DNA from 3 places in the Pseudoalteromonas sp. A22 genome. Region 1 is predicted to be linked to each of the others. Evidence: predicted binding sites of a transcription regulator. Region 1 holds the regulator's gene; each other region holds the start of a gene.

What was found. The regulator sigma-54, encoded in region 1, starts transcription at its own class of promoters, with help from an activator protein. The targets are predictions, from matches to a motif close to GTTGGCACGNNNNTNGNNT.
Region 2: GSF04_RS04570 (LiaF domain-containing protein) is a predicted target of sigma-54. The motif match lies at 2,006-2,024, and genes of this name have one in related genera.
Region 3: GSF04_RS18940 (P-II family nitrogen regulator) is a predicted target of sigma-54. The motif match lies at 3,165-3,183, and genes of this name have one in related genera.

The regions. Positions count from the first base shown of each region.
Region 1 covers NZ_CP047238.1:3,661,873-3,667,957, forward strand. Annotated here, with positions in the region: gene GSF04_RS21415 (KpsF/GutQ family sugar-phosphate isomerase) at 1-236, shown strand, start outside; gene kdsC (3-deoxy-manno-octulosonate-8-phosphatase KdsC) at 236-787, shown strand; gene lptC (LPS export ABC transporter periplasmic protein LptC) at 784-1,338, shown strand; gene lptA (lipopolysaccharide transport periplasmic protein LptA) at 1,328-1,870, shown strand; gene lptB (LPS export ABC transporter ATP-binding protein) at 1,870-2,595, shown strand; gene GSF04_RS21440 (RNA polymerase factor sigma-54) at 2,642-4,141, shown strand; gene hpf (ribosome hibernation promoting factor) at 4,171-4,458, shown strand; gene ptsN (PTS IIA-like nitrogen regulatory protein PtsN) at 4,460-4,918, shown strand; gene rapZ (RNase adapter RapZ) at 4,911-5,777, shown strand; gene GSF04_RS21460 (HPr family phosphocarrier protein) at 5,778-6,047, shown strand.
Region 2 covers NZ_CP047237.1:1,127,588-1,133,672, forward strand. Annotated here, with positions in the region: gene GSF04_RS04555 (alpha-ketoglutarate-dependent dioxygenase AlkB) at 1-71, shown strand, start outside; gene GSF04_RS04560 (nitrilase-related carbon-nitrogen hydrolase) at 79-798, shown strand; yybP-ykoY riboswitch at 870-1,011, shown strand; gene GSF04_RS04565 (manganese efflux pump MntP family protein) at 1,048-1,611, shown strand; gene GSF04_RS04570 (LiaF domain-containing protein) at 2,060-2,737, shown strand; gene GSF04_RS04575 (M3 family metallopeptidase) at 2,800-4,965, opposite strand; gene GSF04_RS04580 (DJ-1/PfpI family protein) at 5,204-5,779, shown strand; gene GSF04_RS04585 (ATP-binding protein) at 5,826-6,085, opposite strand, start outside.
Region 3 covers NZ_CP047238.1:3,115,554-3,121,638, forward strand. Annotated here, with positions in the region: gene mrcB (penicillin-binding protein 1B) at 1-1,380, opposite strand, end outside; gene GSF04_RS18935 (ammonium transporter) at 1,542-2,771, opposite strand; gene GSF04_RS18940 (P-II family nitrogen regulator) at 2,785-3,123, opposite strand; gene GSF04_RS18945 (diguanylate cyclase) at 3,313-4,542, opposite strand; gene GSF04_RS18950 (carboxypeptidase) at 4,818-6,085, shown strand, end outside.

The sequences.
Region 1 (6,085 bases):
TTTTTACCGATGGTGACTTGCGGCGTATTATCGAACAAAAGGTCGATATTCATACCACCCCAATCACGCAAGTAATGACGGCTAAAAGTACGACGGCACGCGCCGATATGCTCGCAGCTGAGGTACTCAATATCATGGAAACCAAACGAATTAATGGCTTGATTGTGGTAAACGAAAACAACATACCGGTTGGCGCCTTGAATACGCAAGATTTACTTAGAGCGGGGGTGCTGTAATGCAATTTGAAGATTTATATCAGACGATTTCACCTGAAGCTTGGGAAAAAGCAAAACAAATCAAATTATTGATTTGCGATATTGATGGCGTATTCTCAGATGGACGTATATACCTTGGTAATAATGGAGAAGAACTGAAAGCATTTAATACCAAAGATGGGTTTGGTATTAAGGCCTTGATTGATAGTGGTATCGAAGTCGCCGTTATCACAGGTAGGCATTCACAAATAGTTCAGCAACGCATGACTAGTTTAAATGTAACTTATATTTACCAAGGCCAAGAAAACAAGTTAGTGGCATATGATGAACTGAAGACTAAGCTCAACCTTAGTGATGACGAAATTGCGTATATTGGTGATGATGGCCCAGATCTACCCGTAATGGAGCGAGTCGGTTTTGCCGTTGCCGTCAATGATGCACATCCTCTTGTTAAACATATCGCCCATTACACGACCTTGATGCCTGGTGGTTTTGGTGCCGTGAGAGAGTTGACTGATCTTCTAATGCTCAGCCAAAATCACTTATTGACTTCCAAAGGATCAAGTACATGACCGTATTACGTGTCATCTTACTCATTGTTTTCGCTTCTTTAATGGTATGGATGTGGTCGCCCATGTTTAATCCATCAGAGGCGGACTCAGCAAAAGAAGATGAACCGTTAGCTAAGCCCGATTATGTTGCAACCACGCTTCAGCAAACGACCTATAGTGAAAATGGCTTATTAAACTATCAGGTAACTGCTGATAAGATGGAGTTGTATCAAGATCTTGGCTTTAGTCACTTTGAAAAGCCTATTTTCACCTTATATAACGGTGAGCAGAATTGGCAAATAAGTGCATTAGAAGCAACACTGTACGAAAACAATACCTTGATATTAGAAGGCAATGTACTGGCAAAGAATTTAACGCCTAACGCCATGATCACCAATATCAATGCCGATAATGTAAGAGTTGAAATTAAGCAAAAATTGATGAAATCGGAACACCCTGTCGTTATCACCGGTCCTAGTCTTAGGATCACGGGTAAAGGGCTGCATGCGGATCTACAAAAGCAAGTGATCGAACTCATCAACCACACAAAGACAATTTATTATGACCAGTAAAATCATTAACAAACTAGTTTTCATCGGCTTGCTTGCAAGTTCTACTTTAGCAAATGCTGCAGAACAAAATGAAGTCATTATTGATGCTGGCCGTCAGCAAGCTCAACTGCAAAGCAACATCGGTATTTTTGAACAGAATGTTGTTATTATTCATGGCAACAGAAAAATAAATGCCGATCGCCTAGAAGTCCACCGCCGCGCGGAGCTTGGTACTAACAAGCAACTGCTTGTTGCAACTGGCAGCCCAGCTATTTTCAGCGAACGTCAACCTGATGGTAATTTGCTAGAAGCCAAAGCAAACGAAATTCGTTACGACGTTGCGAAAGGCACCTTAGTCATTTCTGGCGATGCGGAAATCAATCAAACTGGGCAAAAAATCAATGCGCAAGTCATCACCTATGACATTGAAAAGCAATTGATCAGTGCTGAGCGCTCAGACCAAGAAGATTCTCGGGTAAGAACCATCCTTGTTCCTGTTGATGACAAAAAAAACGCAAAAGATAAAAAAGCGCAGGAAGAAGGTAACAATTAATGAGCGAGCTCAAAGCAACTGGTCTAGCAAAGAGTTATAAAGGTCGTGAAGTCGTCAAAAATGTTGGCTTAAGTGTTAAGGCTGGCAGCATTGTAGGCTTATTAGGACCAAATGGTGCAGGTAAAACCACTACGTTCTACATGATTGTAGGGTTAGTACCAAGCGACAAAGGTTTTATTCAGATTGATGATGAAGATATCACTTTGCTACCGATGCACAGCCGCGCGCGACTTGGTATTGGCTATCTACCGCAAGAGTCTTCAATCTTTAGAAAACTCACGGTCTATCAAAATTTGATGGCGATTTTAGAAACTCGAAAAGACTTATCTAAAGTTGAGAGAGAAGCTGAACTCAATGAGTTACTGGATGAGTTTAATATTCAACACATCCGTGACTCACAGGGCATGGCATTATCGGGAGGCGAAAGAAGACGCGTAGAGATTGCTCGCGCTTTAGCCGCTAATCCTAAGTTTATCCTGTTAGATGAACCTTTTGCTGGTGTTGATCCTATTTCGGTGTTAGATATAAAGACAATCATAGAGCACCTAAAAAACCGCGGTATCGGTGTGCTAATCACCGATCATAACGTTAGAGAAACACTGGACGTATGTGAAAAAGCCTACATCGTTTCACATGGTGAGTTAATCGCTGCAGGCACGCCAGAACATGTTTTGGCAGATCAAACCGTAAGAGATGTCTACCTAGGCGAACAATTCAAGCTATAGTTAAGACGTAGTATTAATAACTGTTAAAAAGGATTGTTAGAGATACATGAGGCAATCATTACAGCTGCGCATGGGGCAGCAACTTACAATGACTCCACAACTGCAACAAGCCATTCGCTTGCTGCAGCTTAGTACATTGGATCTGCAACAAGAAATACAAGAAGCATTAGACAGCAATCCATTGTTGGAAGTGGAAGAAGGTGATAATACTGACGGCGAAAACGCTGACCAACACAGCCAAGAAAAAAGTAGTGCTGACGACAATCAAGATTCAAGCGATGAAGCGCAGGTTAGTGACTATGAAATAGACTCAGATACCGCCATGAGCAAAGACACTGTCAGTGATGACCTTGCCATGGATGTCACTTGGGATGAATATATGAGCGCAGCACCCGCTGCAAGTTCAGGCCCACTTCCTGATGACGATAATGTTTATCAAGGGGAAACCTCTGAATCTCTCCACGACTATCTCATGTGGCAACTTGAGCTGACACCATTTAGTCCAACAGATAGAGCGATTGCGATTGCGATTATTGAAGCGGTCGACCTGTCAGGCATTTTAACACTGTCTTGCGAAGACATTTTAGAAAGCATTAATGACGAGAGTAGCGAAGAGCCTATTGAGCTGGATGAAGTCGAAGCCGTGCTCAAACGTATTCAACTTTTCGATCCTGTCGGTATCGCAGCGCGTAGTTTACAAGAATGCTTGTGTATTCAGCTAAATCAGTTCGCTCCGGATACGCCATGGATTGCCGAAACAAAAATGATTCTGACAGAGCATATCGACTTGCTTGCCAGCCGTGACTATCGAACTTTGGCAAAGAAAACGCGCCTTAAAGAAGCCGATCTCAAAGAGGTCATGACGTTAATTCATAGCCTTAACCCAAAACCAGCGGCAAGCATTATTCATGAAGAGCCTGAATATGTGATCCCTGACGTATCGGTGAAAAAAGTAAAAGGTCGTTGGGTCGTAGAGCTAAATCCTGATGCTATGCCTAAAATAAGAGTAAACGACCATTACGCTGCGATGTCTAGAACAGCGAAATCCAGTACGGATAGTCAGTTTATTCGCTCACATTTACAAGAAGCAAAGTGGTTTATTAAAAGCTTAGAAAGCCGAAATGATACATTATTAAAAGTTACCAATTGCATTGTGCAACAACAACAGGCATTCTTTGAACATGGCCCCGAAGCAATGCGCCCTATGGTGCTAAATGATGTTGCTGAAATGGTTGAGATGCATGAGTCCACAATTTCCCGTGTGACAACACAAAAATACATGCATACACCTCGGGGAATATTTGAGCTGAAGTATTTCTTCTCTAGCCATGTAAGTACAGAAAATGGAGGTGAGTGCTCCTCTACAGCAATTAGAGCACTTATCAAAAAGCTGATAGCTGCAGAAAATACCGCTAAGCCATTGAGTGACAGCAAAATTGCAGATATTTTAGCTGAGCAAGGAATTAAGGTAGCGAGACGCACGATTGCAAAATATCGTGAATCCCTAGCCATTCCACCGTCAAATCAGCGTAAAAGCTTGATATAAGACGTAAAACCCAAGAAGGAAAAATGCTTATGCAACTAAATCTAACTGGTCGCCATGTAGAAATTACTGACTCATTAAGAGACTATGTCACCAACAAGTTTGCGAAGCTAGAAAGGCACTTTGATCATATCAATAACGTGCATGTGATCCTTGATGTCGAGAAACTAGTACAAAAAGCAGAAGCAACATTACACGTAAACGGCGGCGAGCTATTTGCATCAACAGAGCATCAAGATATGTATGCCGCAATTGATGGCCTTATCGACAAGCTAGATCGTCAAGTTATTAAACACAAAGAGAAGCTCACTCGACACTAAGATGAAATTAAGTGAATTAGTGAACAAGGACTGCAGTAAAGCTGCGGTCCTTTTTAATAGCAAAAAACGTATTTTAGAATACATCAGCGAACTGGCTCATAGCCAAATTCCAAATACCAGTCAGCATGCTATCTTGGACGCTTTAATGGCGCGAGAGAAATTAGGCAGCACAGGGATCGGTAAAGGCATTGCCATTCCCCATGGTCGACTTGAAGGTTTGGATAAAATCCTTGCAATGGTGCTTGTCAGCGAGCAAGGGATCCAGTTTGAAGCCATAGATAAGCAGCCTGTCGATATTTTTGTCGCGTTCATCGTACCCGAAGGTGATAATCAACAGCACCTGAAGACCTTAGCGGCGATTGCTGATACACTCAAAGACAAGTCTTTTTGCAAAATGCTTAGACAAGCAAAAAGTGACGATGAGTTATATGCAGTGATCCAAGGTGAACTTGATGAGTGATGAAGAAAAAGGACTCGAGCTTATCATTATCAGTGGCCGCTCAGGCTCTGGTAAATCTGTAGCGCTTCGAGTATTGGAAGACTTAGGCTACTATTGTGTAGATAACATTCCGGTCAATTTGCTGCCGTCTTTAGTCCGCAGCGTTTCGGACAATTATAATAAAATAGCAGTCAGTATTGATGTCAGAAACTTACCTAAAGAACAGGACGAGTTTAATGACATTCTTGAATACTTACCAGGCTTTGCCAAACCTACCCTGTTTTATTTAGACAGTGACGATCAAACCCTGATAAAACGCTTCTCAGAAACACGCCGTTTGCACCCTCTTTCACTGCATAATCTTCCACTAGATGTTGCAATAAAGAAAGAACGGGAATTGTTAGACGTATTGATCACTCGCGCCGATTTTCTCATTGATACTACAGGCCTGAGCGTTCATCAACTTGCAGAAGATATCCGCGAAAAAATCTTAGGTAAAAAAGACAAACAACTCATTATTACCTTTGAATCTTTCGGCTTTAAACACGGTATCCCAAAACAAGCGGATTACGTTTTTGATGCGCGCTTTTTGCCCAACCCACATTGGGAGCCTGAGCTTAAGCCGCTAACTGGCCTAGATCAGCCAGTCAAAGACTATTTGTCGAGTCACAGCATCGTGCAAAAGTTTACTTGGCAGATCCAAACCTTTGTACAAACTTGGTTACCACACTTAGAGCGTAACAATCGCAGTTATCTAACGATTGCAATAGGATGTACAGGTGGGCAACATCGCTCGGTATATTTAGCGCAAACCATTGGTGAGCGTTTTGCTAAAACCCATCCCAACGTCAAAATTCGCCACCGTGAGCAAGAGGGTTAAATGTTAGAAGATACGTTTTTAATCCAGAACAAGCTTGGTCTGCACGCTAGAGCAGCGACGGTTCTTGCACAATTAGCAACCCAATTTGATGCCGAAGTGACCTTATATCAAGGAGACAAAAGTGCAGCTGCTGACAGCGTACTAGCGCTGTTGTTACTTGAAAGCAGCCAAGGGAAAGAAGTCCGAGTGGTTTGTGAAGGTCCTGATGCTCAGTATGCACTAGACGCCATTGGCGGACTAATAGAAAATAAATTTAATGAATCCGAGTAACTTGGGCTACTAGCACCAAAATAGCACTAAGGTCTGAT
Region 2 (6,085 bases), on a different replicon from region 1:
CTGCACCTAAAGAGATTGGTGCTAGATTCAATCTGACCTTTAGGCAGTTTGCTTGGCCCAATATTACGTAGGTGAACGATGAAAGTGGGGTTTTATCAATTTGCAGTCAACTATGGCGACCCTCAATGCAACTGGACAACCATAGAAAAAACCTTATCAAAGGCTGACTTTGATCTCATCGTCTTACCCGAATTATGTACTTCAGGTAGCCTCTTTCTTTGCCATACTCATATGGAGGAAATGGCAGAGGAGTTATCCGACAGCACGACTATCAGCCTGCTTCAATCTATCGCACAACAACAACACGGTACTATCATCGCTGGCATCATTGAGAAGGCAGGCTGTGAGCACTTTAATAGTGCGGCTATAGTGGGTCCAGAAGGGATTGTTGGCGTACATCGTAAGGTTTTTTTAGCACCGCCCGATAAGCGCTTTTTTCAATCAGGTAATGCATTCAAAGTGCACGAAGTAATGGGTATTAAAGTGGGTATTTTATTATGTTACGACATCTGGTTTGAAGAGGGGCTGATGCAACTCACCGAGCAGGGCGTACAGCTCATTGTGAACCCTTCAAATTATTGTGGCGAAGACAGCCTTGATACCATAATAAAACAAGCCAAGAAGTATAAAGTCCATATTATTTCAGCCAATCGCCTAGGAATGGACCACAGCAATGGCACGGGAATTCAATTTATCGGCCAAAGCCTTCTTGTGAACCCTAATGGCGAGGTACTTATACTCGGTGATGCAAAGGAGCAGCTTATCACAACCGAAATAGACTGCTTTGCCCCGTCATAAAGGTAACGAGAATTATCACCGTCAGGAGCTGCTCAATTTTGGTTTTGCATCCACTGCAATTCTTGATATTATCGCAACTCGTTGGGGAGTAGCCTGCTTCCAATGCTCGGAAGAGTTCGTATCAACATAATTGGCCAAAATGCCATGGTGCGGACACCTCTCGGTTGGCGAGACCATCGATATATCCATGCCTGTGGTCGGGCGTGTGGATGTATCGTGGACTCAAATCGCCCGACCGGAGCAATGTAAATGAATTTCGTCACCCTGCTACTGTTAGCATACGCCATGTCTACCGATGCGTTTGCCGCGGCAATCGGTAAAGGCGCCAGCCTAAAATCACCTCGGCTTACCGAAGCCATAAAAATCGGCCTTATTTTTGGGATTATTGAAGCCAGTACACCGCTAATTGGCTGGTTAATAGGACAATCTGCAGCTGGCTATGTCGAGGCTTGGGATCATTGGATTGCGTTTATCTTATTGTTAGGACTTGGCGCTCATATAATTTATGAGAGCCTTAAGGGTGATGACGATGCACCAACGCAACACGCAAAGCAGCCTTGGTTAAAAACCATTATCACAGCGTTTGGCACTAGCATTGATGCAATGGCTGTCGGTGTCAGTCTCGCATTTGTTGATGTGAATATATGGCTCGCCGCTGCGCTCATTGGCCTTGCCACCACCATGATGGTAACAATTGGGGTGATGATTGGGCATTCGGCAGGAAAGTTTCTTGGTAGTCGAGCTGAAACCTTTGGTGGGTTGACCTTAATCTGTGTGGGAACTTGGTTGCTATATAGCCATCTTTCGATTTAATCTGACTTGCAAAAAGAGCGGTATATTTACCGCTCGCTTACTTATCCCTTTGCGTTAGGGCTAATGGCTTTTAAGCCTTTTTAATCGCTTTTTTCAGCTTTTTGATTTTCGCTTCATGCTTTTCAATCTTTGCTTTACGCGCTTTCAGCTCTTTTTTAAGCGCTTTAACATCGCCTTTCTTCGCCATAACTAATCTCCTTTGGTTGTTTTGCGAACACCTACTACCATAGCAAAGTGACTGACAATATCAAACTACACCTGCGCTACTGCGTTACCTGCCATCTAATAGTGGTAATTTTGACCAAATACTATTTTGTATAACTAAATATTAGCAAATAAATAGAGTAAGTTGATATTACAAAATACTAACCATTTGTTTTATATGTAATTTAATATTGGCTTGGTTGTTGCTACTCTAACCACAAATCAAGAGAACGGAACCAACCATATGTCTGTACCATTAAAAGATAGACCTCTCGAATCCGTCAGGGAAGAGGTGATTGACCAGTTAATTCTAAATTACAGCCACGGTGAGCTTTCGGCTGATGCATTCGAGAGACGATTGGATAAAGCATACGATCTGAACGAACAAGAACAAATTGCAGCACTTAGTGCTGATTTACCGCTCAAGTCGGATGCAAGATATCACAGCGAAAAAGCCGCTCGTTTGGGTCCAAAATTTACCTCCAGCGTAGATGGTGCTGAGGCAATAAGCATTACCTCTATACTTAGTTCCAACCATCGCAGTGGCGAGTGGGTCGTACCTAAAGAGATCCACCTAAAAAACTACCTTGGCAGCTTGGAACTAGATTTTAGCAACGCAATTTTTAGTCACCCTGAAGTACATATTTATATAGATTGCATTTTAGGCAGTGACGAAATTTTTGTACCAGACACGGTCGATGTCGTCACCGATATTCGTAATATTATGGGTTCAGTAGAAAACACAAGAAACACGCTTGCATCTGCAGGGCAGGTGAAACAGCGTCCACGAATTTATATTCACGGCAGAATGATTTTGGGTAGCATTGAAGTTAGTGTAAAGCGCTCGATGAAAGCGCAAATAAAGCAATTTGCCGACGGCCTTAAATCCCTATTTGGTGACGGCACGAAATCCAAAAGCTAAAGCTTAATAAAAAACCCCTTGGTTCAGGGGTTTTTTATTATCCAAATAGCAGAGTAAACTTTTTACTTCTCTACCGGAAAGCCTCTATCACGCATTAGCGCCTCAACTTCAGCGTCACGGCCTCTAAACTTGCGATACGCTTCTGCTGGATCCATTGAGTTGCGAACTGAGAATAGGTAATCCACTAAACGCTGTGCAACGTCTTTGTCGTAGAAGCCACCTGGCGCTTCAGCAAACGCTTCTGCTGCATCAGAAGTTAATACCTCAGCCCACAGGTAACCGTAGTAACCCGCTGAATAACCTTCACCTGAGAATACGTGACCAAAGTGAGTTGTACGATGGCGCATCACTACCTCGTCCGGCATGCCAAGCGCACCTAACTGAGACTTTTCGAATGCAACAGGGTCGCCAATCTTGTCAGGATCTGTGGTATGGAAAAGCATATCCATGATAGCCGATCCAAGGTATTCAGTCGTCGCGAAACCTTGGTTAAAGGTTGCTGACTTCTTGATTTTCTCGATTAGCGCTTTAGGCATAGGTTTGCCTGTTTTATAGTGAACTAAGTAACGATTGATCACTTCGTCCGTTGCCAACCAACGCTCCAATAGCTGAGATTGGAACTCAGTGTAGTCGCGCACACCAGAGTTTGAACTTGGGTACTTCACGTTTGATGAAAGCGCATGCAGCGCGTGACCAAACTCATGGAAATAGGTTTCTGCATCTGACCAAGAAATTAAGGTCGCTTCACCTTCAGGTGCTTTCACAAAGTTGGAGTTGTTTGAGCTAAGCACATTTGTTTTACCATCAAATGTTGTATGGCTACGATATGATATGGCCCACGCACCAGAGCGTTTACCTTTACGTGCGAACGGGTCTAAATACCAAAGGCCGATATTATCACCGGTGGTTTTGTCTGTTACTTCCCATACACGAACGTCAGGGTGGAACACTGGTACTGAGCCCTTAGGCACTTCGGTGAACTCAAAGTTAAACAAACGGCCTGCAACATAGAACATTGCTTCGCGCAGATTATCTAGCTGTAAATAAGCTTTAACTTCGTTTGAATCCAATTGATATTTAGCTTGGCGAACCTTCTCGGCGTAGAAACGGTAATCCCATGGCTTGATGGTGATATCGGCGCCTTCTTTGTCGGCGATCGCTTGCATGTCAGCAACTTCTTCTTTCACGCGGGCAATTGCTGCTGGCCACACTTTTTTCATCAGCGCCATCGCGTTTTCAGGCTTTTTCGCCATGCGGTCTTCAAGACGCCACTGCGCGTAATTATCGTAACCCAGTAAGTTAACGCGCTCATGTCTAAGCGTTAAGATGTCAGAGATAATCGCTTTGTTGTCGTACTCACCACCGTTGTTGCCTCGGTTATAATAGTTGTTCCATACTTTCTCGCGTAACTCACGCTCTGTTGAGTAGGTTAAAAATGGATCCATTGAAGAGCGAGAGTTTGTAATCGCATACATATCCGCCTTGCCGCGTGCTTTTGCAGCAGCCGCTGCCGATGCAACAAACGACTCGGGCAAACCTGACAACTGCGCTTTAGTGAGGTAAACCACGTAGTTTTCTTCATCTGCAAGGACGTTATTTGCAAACTTAGTATGTAGCTTTGATAGCTCAAGATTGATGTCTGCGTAACGCTTAGCTTCTTCACCTTTTAGCGTCGCACCATTGCGAGCAAAGCCGTTATAACGCATCCAAGTGATACGCTGCTCTTCAGCAGTTAACTTTTTATATTCAGCGCCTTCATATACTGCTTTTACGCGTTCAAAAAGCGCTTGGTTTTGGGTAATTTTAGAGCTGAACTCTGAAAACTTAGGCACAACTCGCGATTGGATTTCTCTAAACTCTGGGCTTGAAATGTTTGCACTCCAAAGACCATAGTAGGTAAAAACGCGATCCAAAGCGGCCCCCGCTCTTTCTAGTGCAACAATGGTGTTCTCAAAAGTTGGCTTAGCTGGATTATTGGCTATTGCTTCAATTTCTTTCAAATTATCAGCCATACCAATTTCAAGCGCAGCTTCTAAATCTTCAAGCTTCATTTTGTCAAAATGAGGAACGCCTTGATAAGGACCTGAAAACTCCTGTAAAAGCACGTTATCATATTGCTTACTTTGCAGTGATTTTACTGGTTCTTGGCTTTGGTCTGCAGTGCCCGCACAACCCGCAAGGGCTAAACATACGGCTGCACTTAATAATGTGATGGAAGGTTTGAACATTTTGTTTCATCGCTTGTTGTTATCGTGGGTAAGATATTACGGATCGCCTCTAAAAGTGCAATCGCTTTGCGGGAGAAACAAGGTTCTCTGCGATGGAGCAGAAAAGCTAGAGTTCATAGTAGCTTAAAGACACTAAAACGACAGTGAGTAGAGTTTTTTCATGGGTTGTTACAATTTACCTTGAAAATTTAACTAAAATCAGCCAAGTTAGTAAAAAACTGATCTGTGGGAAGAAATAATGGAAGTTGGTATTTTTATCTATGACGGTGCGGAGTGTTTAGATTTTTGCGGCCCGTTTGAGGTATTCAACACCGCAAAGCGATTTATCGAAACGCCGATTAACGTCAGCCTTGTCGCACCAAGTCATGTTCCTGTTACCTCACGTGGCGGCATGAGTGTAAACCCCCATTACAGTATTTACTCGCATCCAAAGTTTGATTTGCTCATCGTAGTAGGCGGACTTCATCACCAAATTTGCGGAGATCACAACGTACTTAATTGGCTTGCAGAAACAGCGAATCATACCTCTCAGTGCGCATCTGTTTGTACAGGTGTGTTTTTATATGCCGAAGCAGGCCTTATTGATGGCAAGCGAGTCACCACCCACTGGCAGGATATCGACGATTTGAGAGAGCAATATCCCTCTTTAGAAGTCGTTGAGGATGTAAGATTTATGATGGATCAGAATTTTACTAGCTCAGCGGGTATTTCTGCAGGTATAGATATGAGTTTAGAGCTGGTGAAAAAACGCTTTGGGCAATCTGTTGCAAGAAAAACCGCAACCCAAATGGATTATGACTGGCCTAGAAGTTAATAATGGTGAATAATCTCACCATTATTCAACCAAGGCCTCACTCACTTTAGCCACTGTTGATATCTACGAACTCTAGCTCACTCACGCGTTTTTTCGCAAATACGACGACTTTATCGTATTCACTTTGCGCTTGTTCCAAGTGTGATTTACACTGCCCAGCTTGGTGTTCACGCGCATAAGTCTCTATTTTATCAAGCAGATCAAAGAGTGCTTCTGCGGCTAAATCACCAGCTTGACCTTTAAGTGCATGGCTGTATTTTGCCGATGCATCGCAATTACTATTTTTGATACTCAATCTAAGCTGTT
Region 3 (6,085 bases), 550 kb from region 1:
CGCTTTTTCAACATTAACTGACAGCATGGCAGTTTCTAAATCTTCCGTTTTAAAGCGACGCTCTAAGTAAGGTAAGCCCTTTTTAACGGCATCTTCCATCGCCGTTTGCTTTTGTAAATCGAGATAGGTAAAAATCCGAATTCCAGAGTCGACAATGTCATCATCAGGCACCAGTTTCTTTAACTCGCGATTCACCAGCTCCAAATATCCAGGATAAGACTGCATACGGCTCGCTTTTAAAGGCTGTACATCAATCGGCCTTGCCAGCGCTGCGCGATATTCGGGCGTTGTGATAAGGCCATTTTCCACCATTAGCCTCAAGACTAAATCACGCCTTTCCATTACCCGCTCAGGATAGCGTCTTGGGTTATAAAAAGATGGCCCTTTAACCATCGCAACTAGCATAGCGACTTGGTCAAACTCAAGCTCGTCCACTGGCTTACCAAAATAAAAATCGGCCGCAAGCCCCATACCATGAACGCCTTGATTATAGGCTTGCCCCAAAAACACTTCGTTTAAATAGGCTTCGAGGATTTCATCTTTGCTGTAACGGAAATCTAAAATCAATGCGATGAACGCTTCATGCACCTTGCGGATTAAGGTGCGATCTCTGGTGAGATAAAAGTTCTTTGCGAGCTGTTGCGTAAGCGTACTGCCACCTTGCACAGTTCGCCCAGCTTTGATGTTGGCATACAGCGCACGTAAAATAGACAGCGCAGAAACACCATGATGTTGGTAAAAGTCTCTATCTTCTACCACCAGCAGCGTTTCTTTTAAAATATTAGGGAATTTATCGAACGGAACAAATTCTCTGTCTTGCCGCGATTCATTGCCGATCCGAGCAATTTGCACCGGTTCTAGGCGAGCCCCAGCTAAACGCCGACCTTGATTATCAACAATATTGGCAAGCTTCTTACCAGCAAAATTAAGCGTAAAAATACGCGCTGTTTCTGGGCCATCGTAGAATTCGAACGCGCGACGATGAATGGTGATTGTACGACCTTGAACGGTATACTGACCGGTACGGCTGATACGATTTACACGAGAATAGTTAAGCCGCTTCAGCTCCCACAGCACTTCATCCTCATTAAGGAACTGATCAGGAAAAAACTGCATCGATCTGGCATAAACTTGAACGGGAAGTTCCCACTTATTACCCTCAAACTGCCGGCTTATTTTAGCGTCTAAGTAGATGATATAGATTGCAACAAGGAATATCGCCGCAATAGTCCCCTTCCAAAAGAAAGACCACAACGTGCTCAGTACACGGCTTTTAATTCTTTGCATCTTAGAACCGTTTTGCTGGGTATTGTTTTTACGCGAAGTGTTCGCTTTGACGTTTGATTTGTTGGCAGGTGTTCTTTTCTTTTTATCCGTCATGACCCAAGTAAAACTAAAAAATGAATCGCAAGATGGTAGGGTAACCTAAATTAACAACTGCTGAAAGTAGAATAATATTTATAAAGAAAAGTGAGCCCTACTGGACCCACTTTGTTTAGACAACGAGAACTTTACAATATTGACCGAGAGCCAAATTGGTATTACTGTCCGCGAACTGTCACGAACTCAGGATAGGCATCTACGCCACAATCATGTTGATCCATACCGCTTAGCTCTTCTTCTTCGCCAACGCGGATCCCCATGCTCGCTTTCAATACACTCCAGACAATATAAGAAGCAATGAAAACAAAACCTAAAATAGTGATGAGTCCCACAGCCTGACCTTGGAAAGTAGCGTCTGAGTTTGAAAATGGCACCATCATCACACCCAGCGCACCGCATATACCGTGAACAGAGATAGCACCGACAGGATCATCAATTTTTGCCTTATCTAACGCAACGATACTAAACACCACCAATGCACCACCTATGGCACCGAGGATAAGCGCTAGTACAGGTGTTGGAGAGGCAGGCTCTGCGGTAATGGTCACCAGACCTGCTAGTGCACCATTAAGCACCATAGTTAAATCCGCCTTGCCCCACATTAATTTACACACCAACAGTGCAGCCACCGCACCTGCCGCCGCCGCCGCATTGGTATTTAACATGATTTGGCTGACCGCGATGGCATTTTCTTTGTCGGCAAGGAACAGCTGAGAGCCACCGTTAAAGCCAAACCACCCCATCCACAAAATAAAGGTGCCTAGTGTAGCCAGTGGCATGTTGGAACCAGGAATTGGGTAAATCTCACCATTTTTGCCATATTTTCCTTTGCGCGCACCAAGTAACAAAACACCCGCTAGTGCCGCAGCAGCACCGGCACCATGCACAATGGCAGAGCCGGCAAAGTCAACAAAGCCAAGCTCAGATAAGAAACCACCGCCCCACGTCCAATAGCCTTCTAATGGGTAGATAAAACCAGTTAACACCACACAAAATGCTAAAAACGCCCACAACTTCATACGCTCAGCAACAGCGCCCGAGACAATTGACATGGCCGTTGCAACAAATACCACTTGGAAGAAAAAGTCGGATTGCAGTGCATGGTCGGCATCCTTAGCAGCACTGCCAATGAGCGCACCAAGACTTGGTAAAACCCCACCTTCGGCATTATCGACATACATGATGTTGTAACCAATAAGCAAATACATAGTACAAGCAATAGCGTACAGTGCGACGTTCTTGGTAAGGATTTCAGTGGTATTTTTTGAGCGTACTAATCCCGCTTCAAGCATAGCGAATCCGGCTGCCATCCACATAACTAAGACGCCAGAGATCAAAAAGTAAAAGGTATTTAATGAAAATTTTAGTTCTATTATTGTATTTTCCATTGCTTGGCTCCCCTTAAATGGCTTCTTCATCAAGTTCGCCGGTACGGATCCGAACAACTTGGTCTAAGTCGTAAACAAAGATTTTTCCATCACCAATTTTTCCAGTGAACGCAGCCTTTGTAACCGTTTCCACAACACGCTCGGCGTTTTCGCTTAACGTCGCAATTTCTATTTTTATTTTTGGAATGAAATCGACTTGATATTCTGCACCGCGATACAGTTCGGTATGGCCGCGCTGACGCCCAAACCCTTTAACGTCAACAACCGTCATGCCTTCAATCCCCAGATCGGCTAACGCTTCACGTACCTCATCCAGTTTAAATGGTTTTATTATTGCACTTATCATTTTCATGCTGAGTCCCCTTAGGACAGTTGATCCTGTTGTATGTAGTAATCCAACCTTTATGCCAAATTTTTTATTCCTTAATTAACAATGAATTAAAGTGAGAAGTGGAATTTCACGCATAAAAAATGCACCATCTAGGTGCATTGATATTAAGTCTGAACTGAGTTGGTGCATAAGCACCCAAATAACGAAAAGCTAATGCGCGATAACGCAATTTCGTTGTTTGTCCTTCGCTTTGTAGAGCGCTTTATCCGCCTTGCGCATTACTTCGCTTAGACTCTTTGATTGGCAAGCCGCGAGGCCAATACTGATGGTGCAATAATGCTTACCCTCAGGAATTTTGAATGCTTGCTGCGCAAGGCGCTCTCTAAAGTCTTCTAGCATGTGCTTTGCCATCTTCATATCTGAGCTTGGAATAAGCAAAGCAAACTCTTCCCCACCAATACGTGCGACAATGTAGTGACCAAATGCACTACGCAGTAAATCAGCAACTTGTTTAAGTACATCATCACCGCTTTCATGACCATATTGATCATTAATAGATTTAAAATGATCGAGGTCTAACAATGCCAATATATGCTGACTCGGTTTGTTCTTGATTAAACGCTCTGCTTGCTGACAGAAATAACGGCGATTATAAAGTCCTGTTAAATAGTCTCGATGGGCATATTCTTTGATTTCTGCAATCAAATTGAGCTGCTCCATCGTCTGCATGATGCGGCAATGAAACTCTTCACTCATAAAAGGTTTTGCCAAAAAGTCATTGGCGCCGTATTTGATAAACTTTGCTGACAAACCATGACTTCCAGCGCCAGACAGACCAATAATCGCCAACTCATCTCGCCCACGACTATTACGAACGGATTTCACCAACTCAAAGCCATCCATCGTCGGCATCGCAAAGTCTGTCAGCAGCAATTTAATTTCATGGTCAGATAACAACATCTCCAATGCCTGTTCGCCATCTTGCGCCTCAAGCACTGTAAATAATTGCTTTTCAAGCATCTGCTTCATTACAGCTCGACTGATCACAGAATCATCGGCGATCAGCGCCTTGCAACCTTGGTTTCTCAACAGTCTAGATGCTAACTTGACCGCGTATAGGTATGAATCACGGTTGTCTTTAATCACATAATCCACCACGCCCATTTCAAGCATTTGCTGGCGGCTATATTCATCTATTTTTGAGGTCAGCACCACGGTAGGAATTTTGTGGCTGAGCGTGAGCTGCACGACCTCTGCGTCCATCGCATCGGGCAGCGTTAAATCTACCAGCGCCAATGTATATTGGTGCTGTGCTAAGAAGTCCTTACTTTCCTTGAGGGACCAAGCAAAATCGATTTCGACATCTAGATGCTGAGCAGCAAGGTGTCGCAATACCTGTTGTACGACTTTACTGTCTTCAACAATTAAAATTCTTTGCATGGATTGAGATCTCTTAAGTACAACGAGAAGCGCAGTGAAACAAGAATTTAACGGGGCTAAATACTTTATTACTACATAATAAAGTACTAAATATACGCGAATTTTGCACTAAAAAAAACCAAATCGGCTCAAATTCGTTACTTTTCGATAAACGAGGTTACAACAGCCTACTTTCAAACCTGCCGTTTTTTTTGTTGAGTTTGTCTCAATGGCTTTGAATTTCAGATGAAATACTTCTTTAATGCAGACATACCTACTGTAATACCGAGGAAGCAATGAAAAAACTACTACCACTATTGCTCGTGAGTTGTGCCCTACTCTCAGCGCCAAGCATAGCTGAAGAGCACAACCGCGCAATTGAGATAGATCATAAAATAACAACTGAGCATAGAGCCGAAATAAAAGGTGAACGTATTAACTACACCGCAACAACAGGCACACAGCCGGTGTGGAATGAAAACGGCGACGCAGTTGCAACGTTGCATTACACCTACTATAAGCGCACAAAAATCAAAGATATGAGCAAACGCCCGCTGTTGATCTCATTTAACGGTGGTCCGGGCTCTGCTTCCGTGTGGATGCATATTGCCTATACTGGCCCAAGAGTATTAAAAATTGATGACGAAGGGTATCCACTGCAACCTTACGGCTTGAAAGATAACCCATATTCAGTGCTAGATGTTGCCGATATTGTTTATGTAAACCCAGTCAACACAGGTTATTCTCGCGTACTCAAAAATGCTGAAGGTAAATATCCTAGTAAAGCCGAACAAACAAAGATGTTTTTTGGTGTCAACGCGGACGTGAAGTACTTAGCCGAATGGCTCAATACATTTATTCATCGCAATGAGCGTATGCTTTCCCCTAAGTACCTGATTGGTGAGAGCTACGGCACGACTCGAGTGTCAGGTCTTGCGCACGCGATGCAAAACAACCAGTGGCTTTACCTCAATGGCGTGGTGTTGGTATCTCCTACAGAAATCGGCATTAAACGAGAAGGTCCGGTTGAAGTGGCAAACCGTTTACCATATTACGCTGCTGCCGCTTGGTACCACAAGGCGCTGTCTTCTGAATTGCAAAATAAAGATTTACTCGAAGTACTTGCAGAGGTTGAACAATATACGGTTGATCAGTATCTTCCCGCACTCGCCAAAGGCGCATTTATCAGTGCCCAAGAAAAGCAAAGTGTGACACAGGCCGTTGCTAAATATAGTGGCTTAAGCGAGCGCTTTGTAGCTCAAAACAACCTAGATATTCCTACTGCGGCATTTTGGAAAGAACTGTTGCGTGAGCGTGGCTATACCCTAGGTCGTTTGGACTCACGCTACCTTGGTATTGATAAAAGAGACGCTGGTTCTCGCCCTGATTATTGGCCTGAGCTGACCTCTTGGTTGCACTCATTTACGCCAGCGATCAATCATTACTTCGCAACGGAGCTCAACTATAAAACCGATGTAAAATATAATATGTTTGGTTCAGTTTACCCTTGGGATAACAGCGATAATAATGTCGGTGAGCAATTACGATTAGCGATGGCACAAAA